DNA from 2 places in the Microbacterium cucumeris genome. Region 2 is predicted to be linked to the other one. Evidence: predicted binding sites of a transcription regulator. Region 2 holds the regulator's gene; the other holds the start of a gene.
The links. Region 2 encodes LexA, which represses DNA repair genes until DNA is damaged. Its sites were predicted from a motif close to TCGAACANNTGTTCGA; they were not measured.

Region 1 (9,301 bases), on a different contig from region 2:
TCGTGCGGGTGAACGCCGCGGACTCGGCCGAGTTCGCGAGCGACCTGGCGACGCTGTCGCAGACCGACTTCCGGACCGTGATGCTGGCGAAGGCCGAGGACCCCGCGGCGATGGACGCGTTCGACGAGCGCTTCTCGCTCATCGCGCTGTGCGAGACGGCACGCGGCGTCGCCGCGGCCGACCGGCTGGCCGAGCACGAGCGGGTCGTCGGGCTGATGTGGGGCGCGGAGGATCTCATCGCGTCGCTGGGCGGGACGAGCAGCCGCCGCGCTGACGGCGGGTATCGCGATGTCGCCCGGTACGCGCGCTCGCGCGTTCTTCTCGAGGCCGGTGCACGCGGCAAGGCCGCGATCGACGCGGTGCACATCGCCATCGACGATCTCGACGGGCTCGCTTCGGAGGCAGCGGATGCCGCAGCCAGCGGGTTCTCAGCCACCGCGTGCATCCACCCGGGTCAGGTGGCCGTGATCCGCGACGCGTATCGGCCGGATGCCGCGACGGTGGACTGGGCGCAGCGCGTGCTGGCTGCGGCGGACCGCGAGGGCGGGGTGTTCCGCTTCGAGGGGCGGATGGTCGACGAACCGGTGCTCCGGCATGCTCGCAGCGTTCGGCATCGCGCGGCGGACACCGGTCGCTGACGGATCCTTCAGACCTCGACGGTCTCCAGCAGCCGCAGCACTCCGGGGGAGGCCTCGAAGCGGTGCACCGACCCGTTGGCCAGGGGCACGCCCATCAACGGCATGGTCCCGCCGGAGGCGTGGTCCAGCAGAGCGCGGATCACGCCGCCGTGCGCCACCACGATGACGGATTCGGCCACCGGCGCCGAGCGGCGACGCGCATCCCGCGCGATGACGTCCAGGGCACCGAGCGCGCGGTCGCGCACCTGATCGAAGGTCTCGGCCCCCGGGACGTCGGCGTGCCAGTCGCCGTACTGCTCGATGTAGTCGGTGACGAGCATGCCCTCGCCGTCGCCGAACTCGCGTTCGCGCAGGTCGTGCACCAGGCCGGGCTCGTCGAGACCGAGCTCCCGGGCGATGATCTGCGCGGTCTCCCGCGCGCGCACGAGCGGGCTGGCGTAGATCGCATGGTGCGTCCCGCCGGCGAGCGCGGCGGCGGCCTCGAGCGCGTGTCCGCGTCCCGTCGCGTTCAGCGGGATGTCGGTCGAGCCCTGGATGCGCCGCTCCAGGTTCCAGTCTGTCTGGCCGTGCCGGACGAGGGTGATGAGGGTCACGGGGTTCTGCTCCGTTCGCGCGCGTCTGTGCTCTTCAGCAGTTCCTGGAGGGCGGGGATGATCTCGCCCGTGCCGCCGGTGAGGGTCATATCGGCCCAGGCGTCGGCTCTGGTCGGCTCCCGGTTGATGATGACGAGGGGGATGCCGCGGCGCCGGGCGCGCTCGACCAGGCGCACACCCGAGTTCACCACCAGCGACGAACCGGCGACGATCATCGCCGAGCTCGCGCGCAGGAGGGATTCGGCAGCGCGGAAGCGGTCTGCCGGGACGAATTCGCCGAAGAAGACGACGTCCGGCTTGAGCATCCCGCCGCAGACCGTGCACTCCGGCACGACGAAGCCGTCGGCCGTGTCCGGGGTGACGTCGCCGTCCGGGTTGAGGGGGATGCTGTCGGGGACGGTGATCCACGGGTTGCGTTCGTCGATCTGCGTCGCGATGTCGCGCCGGTCGAAGACCTGGCCGCACTGCAGGCACAGCACGCGGCGCATGGTGCCGTGCACCTCGATGACGTGCGAGCTCCCGGCGCGCAGGTGCAGTCCGTCGACGTTCTGCGTGATGATGCCGCTGACCAGCCCGTCGCGCTCCATCTCGGCGAGGGCGACATGGGCCGCGTTGGGTGCGGCTTCGGCGAAGGCGCGCCAGCCGAGATGCCCGCCGATCCAGTAGCGCCGCCGCGCCGCCTCGTCGGCGAGATAGCGTTGCGCGGTCATGGGATCCGCTCGCACGCGCGCACCCTCCCCGCGGTAGGCGGGGATGCCCGAATCGGTCGAGATGCCGGCTCCGGTGAGCAGGGCGATCCGCTTTCCCTGCAGCAGTTCCGCGGTGCGCGCGACGCCGTCGGCCAGATCGGCAGTCATCGTCACGCTCACGGAACCTCCCCGAGCGAGTCTACGGCGTGCTCGGGGGTGGGGCTCACGCGGCCGCCACGAGGATGACGCCGGCGGCGAGCACGACGTCGAGCGCGGCGCAGAACTCGGCCATCGACGACGCGACCACGCGCCGGGTGCGCAGATGATGCACATCCCACCCGGCGTGGAGGACGAGACCGATGCCGACGAGGACGGCTCCCCAGGGCGACGGCAGCGCGGGGATGATGAGCGCGAGGAGGAGGACCGCGAGCATCGCGGCGGCCTGCAACGGAATTCCCCAGCGGGGTCGGACGCGTCCGCGGACGAGCCCGAACGCGAAGAGAGCGCCGACGAGGACGACCATGGCCCACATCGGCGAGAACCCGCGGACGGCGAGTCCCGCGCCGATGAGGAGGAACGTCAGGCCGAACAGCGGCCACGCGGCCGTGCGATGACCGAGCGCCGCCGAACCGAGATAGACGAAGGCTGCCGCGGTGAGGATCTCGGTCGCGGTCGTGGTGTCGGCGGTCCCGACGGACAGCAGCGCGATCATCCCCGCGGCGAAAACGACGCCGGCGACGGCCGGCCAGACGCGCAGCATCCGGTCGCGGGGTCCCGCGGCATCCGTCCCGTCGCTCATCACCCGCCATACGGTAAGGGCCCCTGCAGCGCAGGACAAGGGGATCTTCCGGCGGTGGCAGAGTGGACGGGTGGACCTCCAGCGCGTGACCGATGCCTCCGATCCCCGGCTCGACGACTATCGGGACCTCACCGACACCGCGCTGCGCCGCGTGCGCGAGCCCGCGGGCGGACTGTACATCGCGGAGTCCGCCAAGGTGATCGAGCGGGCCTGCGCCGCCGGCCATGTGCCGCGCTCGGTGCTGACGCAGCAGCGCTGGGTCGCCGGGATCGAGGCGATCCTCGGCGGTGCCGACGTTCCCGTGTACCTGGTCCCCGACGAGGTCGCCGAGAGCGTCACCGGATACGCGGTGCATCGCGGGGCGCTCGCGTCCATGCACCGCCCCGCGCTGCCGTCCGTCGCGGAGGTGGTCGAGAATGCTTCACTCGTGCTGGTCCTGGAGGATCTGCTGGACCACACCAATGTGGGGGCCGCCTTCCGGGCGGCTGCCGGTCTCGGCGCGGACGCCGTGCTGGTCACGGCACGATGCGCGGATCCGCTCTACCGCCGCAGCGTGCGGGTGAGCATGGGAACCGTGTTCCAGGTGCCGTGGACGCGCGTCGACGACTGGGAGGATGCGGCCGGCGACCTGCACGCGGCCGGATTCGAGATCGCGGCGCTCGCACTCGACGACCAGGCCGTGGATCTCCGCTCCTACGCGGCGGAACGTCCGGACAAGGTCGCCCTCCTGCTGGGCACCGAGGGCGATGGGCTCTCCCGTGCCGCGCTCGACAGCGCGGACGCCGTGGTGACGATCCCGATGGCCGGAGGCGTCGACTCTCTCAACGTCGCATCCGCCGCTGCCGTGGCGCTCTGGGGGCTCTCGCGCTGACCGCTGTGGCCCTATTCTGCCTCGGGGAAGCGGATCGGGACGGCATCGGGGCGCTTGGCCGCGACGTGATCGCCGGAGGACTGATGCCGGAGTCGACGCAGCACCCAGGGAACGAGATGCTCGCGTGCCCAGCCGAGGTCCTCCGAGCGCGCCTCGCGCCACGTGCGGGCCGGAAGCGGGTCGGGCTGCATGGCCTGGAGGTCGTTCGGGACGTTCAGGGCGCGCAGCACCATGCGGGCCACCTCGTGGTGCCCGAGAGCGTTGTAGTGCAGCCGGTCGTCGTCGAAGAAGCGTGGATCCTGCACGGTCTTCAGCGCCCACTGGTCGGCGACGATGCAGTCGTGCCGGTCCGCGATGGCACGGACGTTCTCGTTGTAGATCGCGACCTTGCCGCGGAACGGCCGGAAGACCGGCGTGAACCCGGTGTCGATGCCGGTGAAGAGCACCACAGCGGCTCCGGTCGAGGAAAGGCGTGCCACGGCATCCTCGAGCTGAGCGGCGATCGCATCGGGGTCGGTGCCGGGCCGGATGACGTCGTTGCCGCCGGCGCAGATCGACACGAGGTCCGGATGCAGCGCGACGGCCGGTTCGATCTGGTCGGCCACGATCTGGGCGATGAGCTTCCCGCGGACGGCCAGGTTGGCGTAGGCGAAGTCCTCCACCTGGCGGCCCAGCACCTCGGCCACGCGGTCCGCCCACCCGCGGTGCCCGCCGGGCGCTGCGGGATCGGGGTCGCCGATGCCCTCGGTGAACGAGTCGCCGACGGCCACGAAGCGGTGCCACGGGTGCGGGCCCTCGTTGGGGACGTACGGGGTCCGGGATGATTCCTGATCGGTCATCGCGCTCTCCTTCGCAGGTGCGAAGCCAGGGATCGCGGCCTCGCAGGGATCGAGCCTACCGGCCGCGGCGACGCCACGGGGGCGACGGGCATCCGGTGTCCGCAGGACCGATTATCGTGGATGCGATGCTCTCTCCGTCCTTCCCTCAGCGTGCTCCCTGGGGCACCGCGAACAAGCTCAGGGCATGGCAGCAGGAGGCGCTGGAACAGTACTTCCGGGACGACAAGCGGGACTTCCTCGTCGCCGCGACACCGGGCGCGGGAAAGACGACGTTCGCACTGACGCTCGCGGTGGAACTGCTGCGCATGGGCGAGGTCAACCGGGTGATCGTGGTCGCGCCGACCGAGCACCTCAAGACGCAGTGGGCGGATGCCGCGGCGCGCGTGCACATTCGGCTGGACCCGCGCTTCAAGAACAGCCACTGGGCCCCGGCGCCGCACTACCACGGCGTCGTGGTGACGTATGCGCAGGTGGCGGCGAAGTCCTCCGTGCACCGGCACCTGACCGAGGACGCCAAGACCCTCGTGATCCTCGATGAGGTCCACCACGGCGGCGACGCCCTCAGCTGGGGGGACGCGATCCGGGACGCGTACGGGCCGGCGAAGCGCCGCCTGCTGCTGTCCGGCACCCCGTTCCGCAGCGACACGGCGCCGATCCCGTTCGTCGAGTACCTGCCGGACGAGTCCGGAGCGCGGGTGTCGAGCACGGACTACGCCTACGGCTACGGCAGGGCGCTGTCGGACGGCGTCGTCCGCCCCGTCCTGTTCCACATGTACTCCGGGAAGATGCGCTGGCGCACGAGCGCGGGCGACGAGCTGGAGGCGCATCTCGGGCAGGACAACACCAAGGACGTCAACTCCCAGGCGTGGCGCACGGCGCTGGATCCGGAGGGGGAGTGGATGCCCGCGGTCCTTTCGGCCGCGGATCGGCGCCTCACCGAGATCCGCCATCACGTGCCGGATGCCGGGGGGCTGGTGCTCGCGACGGACCAGACCGTGGCACGGGCCTACGCCAAGATCCTGCACAGCATCACGCGGCAGCAGCCGACCATCGTGCTCTCCGACGACGCGACCGCCTCGGAGCGGATCGAGAAGTTCAGTGCGAGCGATGCGCGATGGATGGTCGCCGTCCGCATGGTGTCGGAGGGCGTCGACGTCCCCCGCCTCGCGGTCGGCGTGTACGCGACGTCGTCCTCCACGCCGTTGTTCTTCGCTCAGGCGATCGGCCGCTTCGTGCGCGCCCGGCGCCGGGGCGAAGCGGCCAGCGTTTTCCTGCCGAACGTGCCGGTGCTCATGGGGCTCGCGAACGAGCTGGAGAAGCAGCGTGACCACGCGCTGGACCGGCAGTCGAAGGACGAGGACGGTCTGGACGATTCGCTGCTGGAGAGCGCGAACCGCGAGGACGACGCCTCGGACGCACTGACCCAGGAGTTCAGCTATCAGGCGATCTCGTCGCTCGCGCACTTCGACCGCGTGGTCTTCGAGGGGAAGGACTTCGGGCAGCTCGCCGAACCGGGTACGCCCGAAGAAGAGGAGTTCATCGGCCTGCCAGGTCTGCTCGAACCCGAGCATGTGCACGAGCTTCTCATGCAGCGCAGCGCCAAGCAGTCGCGCCTGCGCGAGGCGCGTGAGGCCGCGGAGGGCCCGGAAGCCGTCACGACTCTTCCCGCGCCGCTGCACCGGACCTTGCGCGAACAGCGACAGCTGCTCAACAGTCTTGTGGGACTGTACGCGCGTCAGGCCGGAGAGCCGCACGGTGCCGTGCACGCCGAGCTCCGCCGGATCTGCGGGGGACCCGCCGTCGCGCAGGCGACCGTGACGCAACTGCAGTCGCGCATCGACGTGCTGCGCAAGCGCGTCAGGTCGCACTGATATCGCGGCTCGTCCGTGAGGGTTGTGCATAGAACATAGGTGCGATGCGGTGGGCGTGTCACGACGAGGGTCAGTGAGGTCGCGCGCGCCGCGGTCGGGCAAATACCTTCGCCCAATGCGGCGCGAACGAGGCATGTGTCGCGTGCCGTGCGCATGAATCCGAGCGCACTGACGTTTGGAGCTGAGTTCACTGAAACGCTTGACTGATTCGAAGATAGCAACGATACTTGGACTATGGCAGCGAAGAGGCGCGGACCGAGCGAGGACTCTCTCGCATATCGTCGCGCGCTTCTGGACGAGTGGGTGGATGCCGAGCGCGAAGTGTCCCGCCTGCACGCCCGGCAGGCCGTGCTGCTCGCAGAACGTCTCGAGTCGGCGATGACCGATCCCGACGCGGATCTGGATGCCGGCGAGGTGTCCCTGCGATCGCTTGCCGCGGAGTATGCGGCCGCGGCGCACATCCCGCCGTCGACGGCATCGATCCGGTTGACCGACGCCTGGGTGCTCGTGAGGCGCTTCCCGGCCGTGCTCGCGGCGATGGCCGAAGGCGTCATCAGCCGGCGGCATGCGGACGCCATCGTGAACGAGGCTCCGCAGTTGGCGCAGGATGCCGAGGGCGAACGGCTGCGTGCCGCTTATGAGGCGGAAGTCCTCGCGTTCGCCCGGCACGACACAGCGGCCGGGACGCGCGCCTGCGCGCGGGCCGTGGCGGCGCATCTGTGCCCGCAGTCGACAGCCGAGGCGCACCGGCGGGCGCGCAAGGAGCGTTCGGTCACCGTACGCCCCGATGGTGATGGGATGGCCGTGCTGACCGCGATCCTGCCGGAGATCCTCGCGTTCGCGATCAAGGATCGGTTGACCGGGCAGGCGCGGAGCGTGCGCGCCGCGCGCCGCCGGGTGAACGGGGTGCGCCCGGTTCCGGAGTACGAGCCGATGTTCCCCGAGGAGCCGCTCGATCTCGATGCGGAACTGCGCCGGATCCTGGACGACGTTCCTGGCTGGGAGCGTTCAGAGCGCGACGAAGCGGAAGGCACGGTGCACGCCGACGGCGTGGTGCATGCCGGCGCGGACGGCTCGGGCGTGACGAATGCGGGGGACGACGCTGGCGCGGGCCACGACGCTGGCGCGACGCATGGCGAGGGGAACGGCGCTGACGATGAGGGCGTGGGTGCGGCGCACGCCGGGGGAGACGATTCGGGCGTGACGAAGGTCGGGGGCGTCGAGGTGGTATCGGGCGGCGACGTCGAGAGGTCCTCGGGTGCATCGTCCGCGAGTGCCGTCACCTCGGAGGAGACGGGGGCCCGGGAATCGGAGTCTCCCGCTTCGTCAGTCACGTCGCCTGCCGTCGTGATCACCGAGCGCGACTTCCCGATCTGGAGCCCCGTGCACGATGACGTGGTCAACGAGCCCGCGGGCGGACCACCGGGCCTGGACGGCGACCTCTCCACCGGGTCAGAGCATTCGTTCGACGGGCAGTCGCATCCGCGTGACGATCAGACTCATCCACCCGGCGATCCGTGGATGTCGGACACTGTCCGTCCCCCGTGGCTCGACGAGGCGTTCGATGAGCTGGTCGCCTCGTTCGAAGAGGAGCTCTTCACGAGCGCGCCTCCGATCGACCCCGCGCCCAAAGGCGCCGATCCGGGCGGTTGCCGAGCCGGCACCTTGCTCGATGACGATCTCGTCGGTGTGCTCGAGACGGACACGCGCACGATGGATCAGCTGCGGGCCGACATCCTCGCGGATCTGCTGCTGGCGTCGGATCCGAGCACGCTCACGCAGACCGGCATCGGATCGGTCCAGGCCACGGTTCAGGTGTCCGTCGCGGCCGAGACGCTCATCGGCGTCGACGACCGGTTCGCGGAGCACGACGCGCACGGTCCCGTCCTCCCCGACACGGTGCGGCTGCTCGCGGGGCATTCTCCGTCCTGGACGCGGCTGTTCGTCGATCCGCAGGGACTCGTGACCGAGACCGACGGATACACCCCGACCGCGGCGATGAAGCGCTTCCTGCGGGCCCGAGACCAGCACTGCCGCTTTCCGGGGTGCCGTGCACCGGCGGCGCGCTGCCAGATCGACCACAACCACGATCACGCCAAGGGCGGCCGCACGCAGGTGAGCAATCTGGGTCTGTTCTGCACGGGACATCATCCGATCAAGCATCCCGACCTCGCCGATGAGGATCGCTGGACCGTGCGTCAGCTGGCCGACGGGCTGCTCGAGTGGAACAGCCCGCTCGGACGGACGTACACGGATCACCCCACCCGTCGCGTGCTCTTCACCTGACGGTCCGCCGGAGGGGCCGGCCCGCTGTCGGGTCCCGTGCCGTGAGCAATGCCTCGCGTGACTCTGAGCACTCGCACCCGTTCGGCTCCCCGAAATGCTGTCAATCCCTCGTTTTCCGCGGTCTCCGGCCCGACGCGTGGCTAGCGTGGAAGCATCCCACCGCACCTTCAGGAGGTCCCTTGAGCGCGCCCGCCCCCGCGGAACCGACACCCGCAGACCGACGCCGCTGGGCTCGATATCTCGTCGAGGAACGGGCCGAAGGCCTCGTCTATCAGAAGCTCGCCGCCCGCAGGACGGGGGAGGAGCGGGAGATCCTCTTGAGCCTGGCCGACGCCGAGCGCCGCCATGAACAGCACTGGCTCGACCTCCTCGGCGAAGAACCTGCGAAGCTGCCCCGTGCCGGTGTCCGCTCCCGCCTGCTCGGCTGGATGGCCGGGCGGTTCGGCTCGATCTTCGTGCTCGCCCTGGCGCAGAGCGCTGAGGCGCGGTCCCCGTACGACAGCGAGCAGTACGCGACTCCGGCGATGCGCGCCGACGAGAAGATCCACTACGAGGTCGTCCGCGGACTCGCGGCCCGCGGACGGCGCCGCCTGTCGGGATCGTTCCGTGCCGCGGTGTTCGGCGCCAACGACGGACTGGTCAGCAACCTCGCGCTCGTGCTGGGCATCGGCGCGACGGGGGTCAGTTCGGCCTTCGTGCTGTTCAGCGGAATCGC
Region 2 (9,301 bases):
GCGCCTCCCCCACCCGCTCGTCGAGCGAGCCCCACCCGTTCGTGAGCGAGCGAAGCGAGCCGAAACGCCCCCACCCGTTCGTCGAGCGAGCCCCACCCGTTCGTTGAGCGAGCGAAGCGAGTCGACACGCAGCGGAATAGCCCCCTCGGATCGCCGGCGGGCTCCGAACTCAGCCGCCCAGAACGATGGGATCGGCGATCGAGGGGCCACCGCACGCCTCGGTCGAATGCGTCCAGTCGACGGCGTGTTCGGTCTCGTCGGTCAGCGCGCCCGCCCGATAGACCCGCACCGTGACGTTCTCCGGCGTGCTCAAGTCGATGAAGCCGAACGACCAGGTGTGCTCGTCCGTGGTGACCGTGATCGCCGGAGCATCCGCCTCACTCGAATCAGGCGCCGGCGAGCACGTCGCATTCACGCAGAGCTGCACGAACACGGCATCCCCGACTGCCGTGGCGTCCACCTCGACGACGCTGATCCAGCCGATCGCCGGACATGCCTGCGGTGCGCACCCCGTCGCGGCTGCGAGCATGCCGAGCCCCAGCATCCCGACGGCCATCGCCCTGCGCATGGGTCGACCATAGCGGTCGTCAGACGCTGCGGCGGAGCTTGACCGTCAGGGAGTCCGCGAGCACGGCGATGCGGTCATCGGCTGCCCATCGCTGCGCGAGCCGCGCCAGCACAGCGTCGAGGACCTCGCGCTCCAGTCCGTCCACGAGCTCGAGGATGACGACGAGCTCCGGACCCCGCAGCCGCGCATCCGGGTCGCCCGCGTCGACCGCGACGTCGATCACCGCGAGCTCGTGCGCGACGCTCTCCTGAAGGGCGGCGAACACCTCGGGCGATAGGAAGCTCGGCTCCCACCGCTGCCCCTGCGCCACCGCCCACACCGCCGGTCGCCGGAGCACGAACTCGGTGTCCGACGTCGGGTCCAGCACGATGAGGTCGGTGTCCTCGGCCGACGCCGCCAGTGCCGCCCGGACCGCCTCGACCGGGATCGGCCGTGCCGAGGCATCCCAGTTCCGCATCGCCTCGACCGAGGAGAACACCGGCTGAACGCGGCGGCCGTCCGGTGCCGCGACCGTGACGATGGACAGTTCCTGGGTCTTGTCGACGGTCAGCCCGCTCGGTGCCGTCCCCTCCTCGCCCTTCTCCGCGATGAGGGGGATCAGGACGCGGGCCCGGCGGAACGCGTCGACGACCTCCGCCTGGCTGCCGTCGCCGGCACGGAAGCGCACCAGCGCGTCGAGCAGCGCGGGGTCGGCGGACCCGTCATCCGCGGCGTGCGGATTGGCCTCGAAGCTGCGCCCCTCCCACGGGACCCCGGCGGAATCGCCGGACCCGGACGGAGACGGTCGACCGGCGGGAGCGCCGTGATCGCAGGGGTCAGTCTCCTGCGACATCCAGTGCCTCGGCCAGCGTGAAGGCGCCCGCGTAGAGCGCCTTGCCCACGATGGCGCCCTCGACGCCCAGCGGCACCAGGTCGCGGAGCGCCGCGATGTCGTCCAGGCTAGAGATGCCGCCCGAGGCGACGACCGGCTTCGGGGTGCGCGAGGTCACCTCGCGCAGCAGATCGAGGTTCGGACCGCGCAGAGTGCCGTCCTTGGTGACGTCCGTCACGACGTAGCGGCTGCAGCCGGCCTCCTCGAGGCGGTCCAGCACCTCCCAGAGGTCGCCGCCTTCCTTCGTCCAGCCGCGCGCTGCGAGCGTCGTGCCGCGAACGTCCAGACCGACGGCGACGGCCTCGCCGTACCGGCTGATCACGTCGGCAGCCCACTCGGGGTTCTCCAGGGCTGCGGTGCCGAGGTTGATGCGTGCGGCACCGGTCTCGAGAGCGGCCTCCAGGCTCGCATCATCGCGGATGCCACCGGAGAGCTCCACGTTGACCGAGCGGAACTGCTTGATCACCTTGCGCAGGATGCCCGCGTTCGATCCTCGGCCGAACGCGGCGTCGAGGTCGACGAGGTGGATCCACTGCGCGCCCTGATCGACCCACTCGCCCGCAGCGTCCAGCGGGTCGCCGTAGCTCGTCTCGCTGCCGGCCTCACCCTGGGTGAGCCGCACCGCCTTGCCGCCCGCCACGTCGACGGCCGGGAGAAGGGTCAGACTGGGGGTTGACGCGAAGTCGTTCATGTCGTCCTCGGGTGGGATGGAGGTGCTCCGTTCGCGGGCACGAGACACGAGACTAGTCCGCCGGGCCGTACGGTTCAAAACGATGACGCCGGAGTGACGTCGCCCGACGGTGGATCAGAGGCTGCCGACCCAGTTGCGCAGCAGCTGGATGCCCGCTTCTCCGGATTTCTCGGGGTGGAACTGCGTGGCGGACAGCGGGCCGTTCTCGACGGCGGCGAGGAAGGGCGAGCCGTAGGTGGTCCAGGTCAGCCGTGGCTCAGGGAACGGAGGCATGACCTCGAGCTCCCAGCGCTGAGCGGCGAAGGAGTGCACGAAGTAGAACCGTTCCTGCTCGATGCCGCGGAACAGCACGCTCCCCTCGTCCGGGGTCACGGTGTTCCATCCCATGTGGGGCAGGACCGGGGCGTCGAGCTCCGTGACCGCGCCGGGCCACTCCCCCAGCCCTTCGGTGTCGACACCGCGCTCGACGCCGTGCTCGAACAGCACCTGCATGCCGACGCAGATGCCGAGGACCGCGCGTCCGCCGGCGAGCCGGCGTTCGATGATCTCATCGCCGCCGTGCGCCGCGAGCGCCTCTCGAACCGCAGCGAACGCTCCCACCCCGGGGACGACCAGCCCGTCGGCCTCCAGCGCCGCCGTGCGGTCGCCGGTGAGCACGGCGTCGGCACCCGCGGCGACGAGCGCCTTGACGGCCGAGTGGACGTTGCCCGACTCGTAGTCGAAGACGGCGACGCTCGGGCGGTCGGTCACAGCGCGCCCTTGGTGGACGGGATGCCCGAGACCAGCGGATCCAGGGCCTTCGCCTGACGGAACGCACGGGCGAACGCCTTGAACTCCGCCTCGGCGATGTGGTGCGGGTCCCGACCGCCGAGCACCCGCACATGCACGGTCAGGCCGGCGTTGAAGGCGATCGCCTCGAAGCAGTGGCGCACGAGCGAGCCCGTGAAGTGCCCGCCGATCAGGTGGTGCTCGAACCCGGCAGGCTCTCCCGAGTGAACGAGGTACGGTCGGCCGCTGATGTCGACGACCGCCTGCGCGAGCGCTTCGTCCAGTGGCACGAGCGCATCGCCGTAGCGGGAGATGCCCGACTTGTCCCCCAGCGCCTCCCGGATCGTCTGGCCGAGCACGATCGAGATGTCCTCGACGGTGTGGTGGGCGTCGATGTCGGTGTCCCCCGAGGCGCGGACCGTGAGATCTGTGAGCGAGTGCTTCGCGAACGCCGTCAGCAGGTGGTCGAAGAACGGCACCGAGGTGTCGATCTGGCTCGCGCCGGTGCCGTCCAAGTTCAGGTCGAGTTCGACGGAGGACTCGGACGTGCTGCGGCTGCGGCGGGCGGTGCGACTCATGTGGCCGATTCTATCGAGGCCAGCGCGTCCAGGAACGCCGTGGTCTCGGCCTCGGTCCCGGCCGTGACGCGCAGGTGCCCGGGGATGCCCACGTCGCGCACGAGGATCCCCTTGTTGTAGAGCGACTGCCAGGTCGCCTTCGGATCGGCGACGCCTCCGAACAGGACGAAGTTCGACCACGACTCGTGCGGCTGATAGCCGAGCGCTTCGAGCGTCGCCGTGATCCGGTCGCGCTGCTCGACGATCTCGTCCACCATCGCGAGCATCGTGTCCGCGTTGCGCAGCGCGGCCACCGCGGCAGCCTGAGTGAGCGCGCTCAGGTGGTAGGGAAGGCGCACGAGGCGCAGGGCGTCGATGAACGCCGGATCCGCCGCGAGATACCCGACCCGGGCGCCGGCGAACGCGAACGCCTTGCTCATGGTCCGGGACACGGCCAGTCGCGGTCGGCCCTCGAGAAGAGTCAGAGCGGACGGCGCGTCGCGGGGGGCGAACTCCTGATACGCCTCGTCCACGACGACGATCCCACGAGCCGCGTCGTAGACGGCTTCGACGACATCGAGTCCGAGCGGGGTCCCGGTGGGATTGTTCGGGGTGCAGAGCAGGACGATGTCGGGATCCGCGGACCGGACCTGCTCGGCGGCCTCCTCCGGGCTGATCGTGTGGTCCGGGTGCCGGGTGCCCGCGATCCAGGTGGATCCGACTCCCTGCGTGATGAGCGGATACATGGAGTACGTCGGCGCGAAGCCGAACGCCGTCCGCCCCGGTCCGCCGAAGGCCTGCAGGATGTGCTGCAGCACCTCGTTGGAGCCGTTACCGGCCCAGATCCCGTCAGCCGCGAGGTCGTGGCCCAGGTACTCGGCGAAACTCTCCCTGAGAGCGGTGAACTCCCGATCCGGATAGCGGTTCACATCTCGGAGTGCGACGGCGATGTCGTCGAGGATGTCGCTGGCCACGGCATCCGGAACCGGGTGGGTGTTCTCGTTGACGTTCAGCGCGACCGGCAGCGGGGCCTGAGGGGCTCCGTACGGGGTGAGACCGCGCAGATCGTCGCGGAGGGGAAGGTCTTCGAGGGAAGTCACCCTCCCCATGCTAGCGAGGGCGCGCGAGGCGGAGTGCCGCGGGTCAGCCGGCGTAGGCCGCGGGGATCGCGAGCTCCTCGCCGACCATGAGCACGCCGCCGTCGAGCAGGTTGAGCTGCCGCAGTGCGTCGACGACCTCGCGGGGATCGACGCCCGGGGCGACGTCCTCGGCGATCGACCACAGCGTGTCACCGGGCATGACCGTGACCGTCTCGAACGACGCGGTCACCTCATCGCCGCCGGCGTAGGCGGATCCGCCGCTGAGTGCGGCGAAGGCCAGGCCGATCGCGAGCGGAAGCGCGGCCAGGGCGAGCAGCACGCGACGACCGCGCGCCGTCAGACGCAGGCGCGTGGCGGCTGCGGGGCGACGGATGGACGGTGCCGTGACGGTGATGCTGCTCATGATGCTGCTCCTCGTGCTCTTCTCCCCGGTGGGGCTTTGGCGTAGCGTTCGCATTCCCCGCTCGGCCGGGAGCGGGGGATGCGAAGCTACGTACCGAATGTATCTTCGATTTCGAATCGATGTCAAGTCTTCTTCGAAATCGCATCCTCGGATCCTCCGACACGCTCGAACAGATCTTCCACAAGCCCGGATTCTCGGATACGGTTTCGCTGTAGACACCACACCACGGGCCTCCGACATCGGCGCGGGAGCACCGGACCGGCCCACGAAGGAGCAGCCATGAGCGACGCAACAGCCCCCGGCAGCGAGGCACCGCGCACTCGTCGACGCAAGAGCCTCAGCGCCAAGCAGATGGCGATCCTCGAGGTCATCCAGACCTCGATCGCGCGGCACGGCTACCCGCCCAGCATGCGCGAGATCGGCGACGCCGTGGGTCTCAAGTCGCTCTCCAGCGTCACCCATCAGCTCGGCCAGTTGGAACTGAGCGGCTACCTGCGACGCGACCCGGGCAAGACCCGCGCCATGGAGGTGCTGATCGATCTGCCGGGCACGGGTGTCGAGAACCCCGCGGACGCCGCCCCGCCGGTCGGGGACGCCGCGCTCGTCCCCCTGGTCGGACAGATCGCCGCCGGCGTGCCGATCACGGCGGAGCAGCAGGTCGAGGAGATCTTCCCGCTGCCACGGCAACTCGTGGGCAAGGGCGATCTGTTCATGCTGAAGGTCAACGGCGAGTCGATGATCGACGCCGCTATCTGCGACGGCGACTGGGTCGTAGTGCGCACCCAGAACACCGCCGAGAACGGCGAGATCGTGGCCGCCATGCTCGACGGCGAGGCCACCGTCAAGACGTTCCGCCGCCGCGACGGCCACACCTGGCTTCTCCCCCGCAACTCCGCGTTCGAACCGATCCTCGGTGACGACGCGACGGTCCTCGGCAAGGTCGTGGCGGTGCTGCGCGCCGTCTGATCTCCCGCGAACGACGAAAGGTCCCTCCCGGGCGGGAGGGACCTTTCGTCGTGTAACAGCCGTCAGGCCGGGACGGACACGTCCTCGCGCACGCGCCGGGTCGCCTCGACGATGTTGCGCAGCGACGCGGTGGTCTCGTCGTACCCGCGCGTCTTGAGGCCGCAGTCCGGGTTCACCCACAGCTGCCGGTTCGGGATCGCGGCGGCCGCACGTCGCAGCAGCGATTCGATCTCATCCGTGCCGGGGACGCGCGGCGAATGGATGTCGTAGACACCAGGGCCGATGCCGTGGTCGAACCCGACCTCGGCAATGTCGTCCACGACGTCCATGCGGCTGCGGGCCGCCTCGATCGACGTGACGTCCGCGTCGAGGGCCCGGATCGCGTCGATCACGACACCGAACTCGGAATAGCACAGGTGCGTGTGCACCTGGGTGGCGGCCGCCGCTCCGCCGGTCGCGAGTCGGAACGAGTTCACCGACCAGTCCAGGTAGGCAGGCTGATCGGCCTTCTTCAGGGGCAGCAGCTCGCGCAGCGCCGGCTCATCGACCTGGATGATCGCGATGCCGGCGTTCTCGAGATCCGCGATCTCCTCGCGCAGGGCCAGGGCGACCTGATTCGCCGTCTCCCCCAGGGGCTGGTCGTCGCGCACGAAGGACCACGCGAGGATCGTGACCGGTCCGGTCAGCATGCCCTTCATGTGCTTCTCGGTGCGCGACTGCGCGTACGTCGACCAGGCGACCGTGATGGGCGCGGGGCGGGACACGTCTCCCCACAGGATCGACGGGCGCGTCGCCCGCGAGCCGTAGGACTGCACCCAGCCGTTCTCCGTGACGGCGAATCCGTCGAGGTTCTCGGCGAAATACTGCACCATGTCATTCCGCTCGGGCTCGCCGTGGACGAGGACATCCAGGCCGAGCTCCTCCTGCAGCGCAACGACACTGTCGATCTCGGCCCGGAGGAAGTCCTCGTACTCGGCCTCGGTGATCTCCCCGCGGGTGAAACGGGCACGGGCACGGCGGATGTCGCCGGTCTGGGGGAAGGACCCGATTGTCGTCAGCGGCAGAGCCGGCAGTCCGAGCGCCGCCTCCTGAGCCGCCTCTCGTTCCGGATACGAGACCCGCGCGAAGTCGGCATCCGAGAGCGAGCGCTCGCGCACGGCGCCGTCGCGGACGCCCGGAGCCGACAGCCGGTCGGCGAGCGCCGCGGATGCCGCGTCGAGGTCGGCTTGGATCGCTGCGCGTCCTTCGCCGAGACCTCGTGCGAGCGTCACGACCTGCGCGACCTTCTGGTCCGCGAAGGCGAGCCACGACACCAGGCGCTCGTCCAGCTTCGACTCGTCGGCGACGTCGTGCGGGACGTGCAGCAGCGAGGTCGACGTGGCGGCCGCGACCCGAGCGGCACCCAGGGCGCGCAGCTCCCCGAGCGTGCTGAACGCCGCAGCGAGGTCGCCGCGCCAGATGTTGTGGCCGTCGATCACGCCGCCGACGAGGATCTTGTCCTCCAGCCCCGCCGCGGCGGCCGGAACCGAACCGCGCACCAGGTCGACGGCGATCGCCTCGACCGGCGCAGCGGCGAGGACCGGGAACACGGCGTCCAGGGCGGCGTAGGGCGCCGCGACGAGGATCGACGGGCGGTCGGCCGCCCCTCCCAGGACCGCCAGTGCGCGCTCCGCCGCGGCAGCCAGCTGGTCGGTGGATGCGGGCAGCGACTCGCTGACGAGCGCGGGTTCGTCGAGCTGGACCCACTCCGCTCCGGCTGCGCGCAGGCGGCCCAGGAGCTCGACGTAGACGGGAAGCACGTCCTCGAGGCGCGACAGCGGGTCGAAGCCCTCCGGCGCGTCGTCCGACGCCTTGGCGAGAGCGAGCAGCGTGACCGGACCGACAACGACGGGGCGGGTCACGAACCCGGTGGATGCGGCCTCGGCGACCTCTCGGACGAGACGGTCGCTGGAGAGGGAGAAGGACGTCTCCGGTCCGATCTCGGGGACGAGGTAGTGGTAGTTGGAGTCGAACCACTTGGTCATCTCGAGAGGGGCGCGGTCTCCCTCGCCTCGGGCGACCGTGAAGTACGCGGGCAGCCCGATCGTGCCGTCTGTCTCACGGAGGTCCTCGAAGCGCGCCGGGATCGCGCCGACCGTGATCGCGGCATCCAGGACCTGGTCGTAGTACGAGAACGACTCCGGGATCGCGGAGTCGTCGCGCCCCAGTCCCAGCGACGCGAGGCGCTCACGGGTCGCGGCACGCAGGTCCGCGCTCGTCGCCTCGAGCTCCTGCTCGTCGATCCGGCCGGCCCAGAACGCCTCGACGGCCTTCTTCAGCTCGCGACGGCGCCCGATCCGGGGGTAGCCGAGGATGGTGCCCTCGGGGAATGCGGTCATGGTGGGTCCTTTCAGAGGGGGCTAGCGGTGAAGCGCGGGAAGGATGTCGGCGGATTCGAGGACGTCCAGCACGGTCTCGTGCTGGTTGAACGCGTACAGGTGCACGCCGGGGGCTCCCCCGGCGACGACCTCGCGGGCCAGATCCGCCGCCCAGTCGACGCCGATCCGCCGGCGTCCTTCGACGGTCGGCTCGACTTCGAGGGCGACCTGGAGCTCCCCCGGGATCTCCTCTCCGGTCAGCTCCAGCACACGCGCCAGCCGGGCGGGCGAGGTGATCGGCATGATGCCGGGGAGGATGGGGATCGTGACGCCGGCGCGCCGGGCGCGCTCGACGAACGCCAGGTAGTCGTCCGGGTGGAAGAACAACTGCGTGATCGCGAACGTGGCGCCGGCCGCCTGCTTGGCCAGCAGGGCCTCGACGTCCTGCGTGCGGTGCGTGGAACGGGGGTGACCCTTCGGGAAGGCTGCGACGGCGATGCTCACCTTGCGCCGGGGCGCAACGCGGGCGGCTCCCGGGATGCCGGGGACGGGCGACTCCTCGTAAGGGGCGCGCTCCGCCTGCACGCGGTCGATCAGCTGCACCAGCTGGGCCGCGCTCTCGAGGTCCCCGAGGAACGGCTGCTCCTGCCCGGCGGGCGGGTCGCCGCGCAGTGCGAGGAAGCTGCGGATTCCGGCATCCAGGAACTCGCGGATCAGCCGGCCGGCGCCCTCATAGGTGTTGCCGACGCAGGTGAGGTGCGCGAGCGGCTCGACGTCGGTGTGCTCGCGGATGTAGCGGAGCACTTCGAGCGAACGCCCTCCCGTGGATCCCCCGGCCCCGTACGTGACCGACAGGAACGCGGGTCCCGCGGCCGCCAGGCGGCGCACGGTCTCGTGCAGCGCGTCCTCGCTGGACGGGGTGCGAGGCGGGTACAGCTCGAAGGAGAACGGCACGCGCGAGGCACCGGCGGTGGTGGAGTCCTCGGAGGACATGTTTCTCTCCTGTGACAGGGCGGACAC

Region 1: a site for LexA is predicted at 6,330-6,345, ahead of AC3RXZ_RS01725 (HNH endonuclease signature motif containing protein). Genes of this name have one in related genera too.

Annotation. Positions count from the first base shown of each region.
Region 1 is NZ_JBYRIZ020000001.1:340,205-349,505, forward strand. Features, by position in the region: gene AC3RXZ_RS01690 (HpcH/HpaI aldolase/citrate lyase family protein) at 1-638, shown strand, start outside; gene AC3RXZ_RS01695 (histidine phosphatase family protein) at 647-1,231, opposite strand; gene AC3RXZ_RS01700 (Sir2 family NAD-dependent protein deacetylase) at 1,228-2,088, opposite strand; gene AC3RXZ_RS01705 (hypothetical protein) at 2,144-2,719, opposite strand; gene AC3RXZ_RS01710 (TrmH family RNA methyltransferase) at 2,790-3,590, shown strand; gene AC3RXZ_RS01715 (SGNH/GDSL hydrolase family protein) at 3,602-4,429, opposite strand; gene AC3RXZ_RS01720 (DEAD/DEAH box helicase) at 4,555-6,300, shown strand; gene AC3RXZ_RS01725 (HNH endonuclease signature motif containing protein) at 6,535-8,586, shown strand; gene AC3RXZ_RS01730 (VIT1/CCC1 transporter family protein) at 8,766-9,301, shown strand, end outside.
Region 2 is NZ_JBYRIZ020000002.1:505,785-515,085, reverse strand. Features, by position in the region: gene AC3RXZ_RS09035 (hypothetical protein) at 170-568, opposite strand; gene AC3RXZ_RS09030 (SseB family protein) at 588-1,400, opposite strand; gene priA (bifunctional 1-(5-phosphoribosyl)-5-((5-phosphoribosylamino)methylideneamino)imidazole-4-carboxamide isomerase/phosphoribosylanthranilate isomerase PriA) at 1,384-2,130, opposite strand; gene hisH (imidazole glycerol phosphate synthase subunit HisH) at 2,245-2,880, opposite strand; gene hisB (imidazoleglycerol-phosphate dehydratase HisB) at 2,877-3,476, opposite strand; gene AC3RXZ_RS09010 (histidinol-phosphate transaminase) at 3,473-4,564, opposite strand; gene AC3RXZ_RS09005 (LysM peptidoglycan-binding domain-containing protein) at 4,599-4,958, opposite strand; gene lexA (transcriptional repressor LexA) at 5,238-5,924, shown strand; gene metE (5-methyltetrahydropteroyltriglutamate--homocysteine S-methyltransferase) at 5,987-8,302, opposite strand; gene AC3RXZ_RS08990 (methylenetetrahydrofolate reductase) at 8,324-9,274, opposite strand.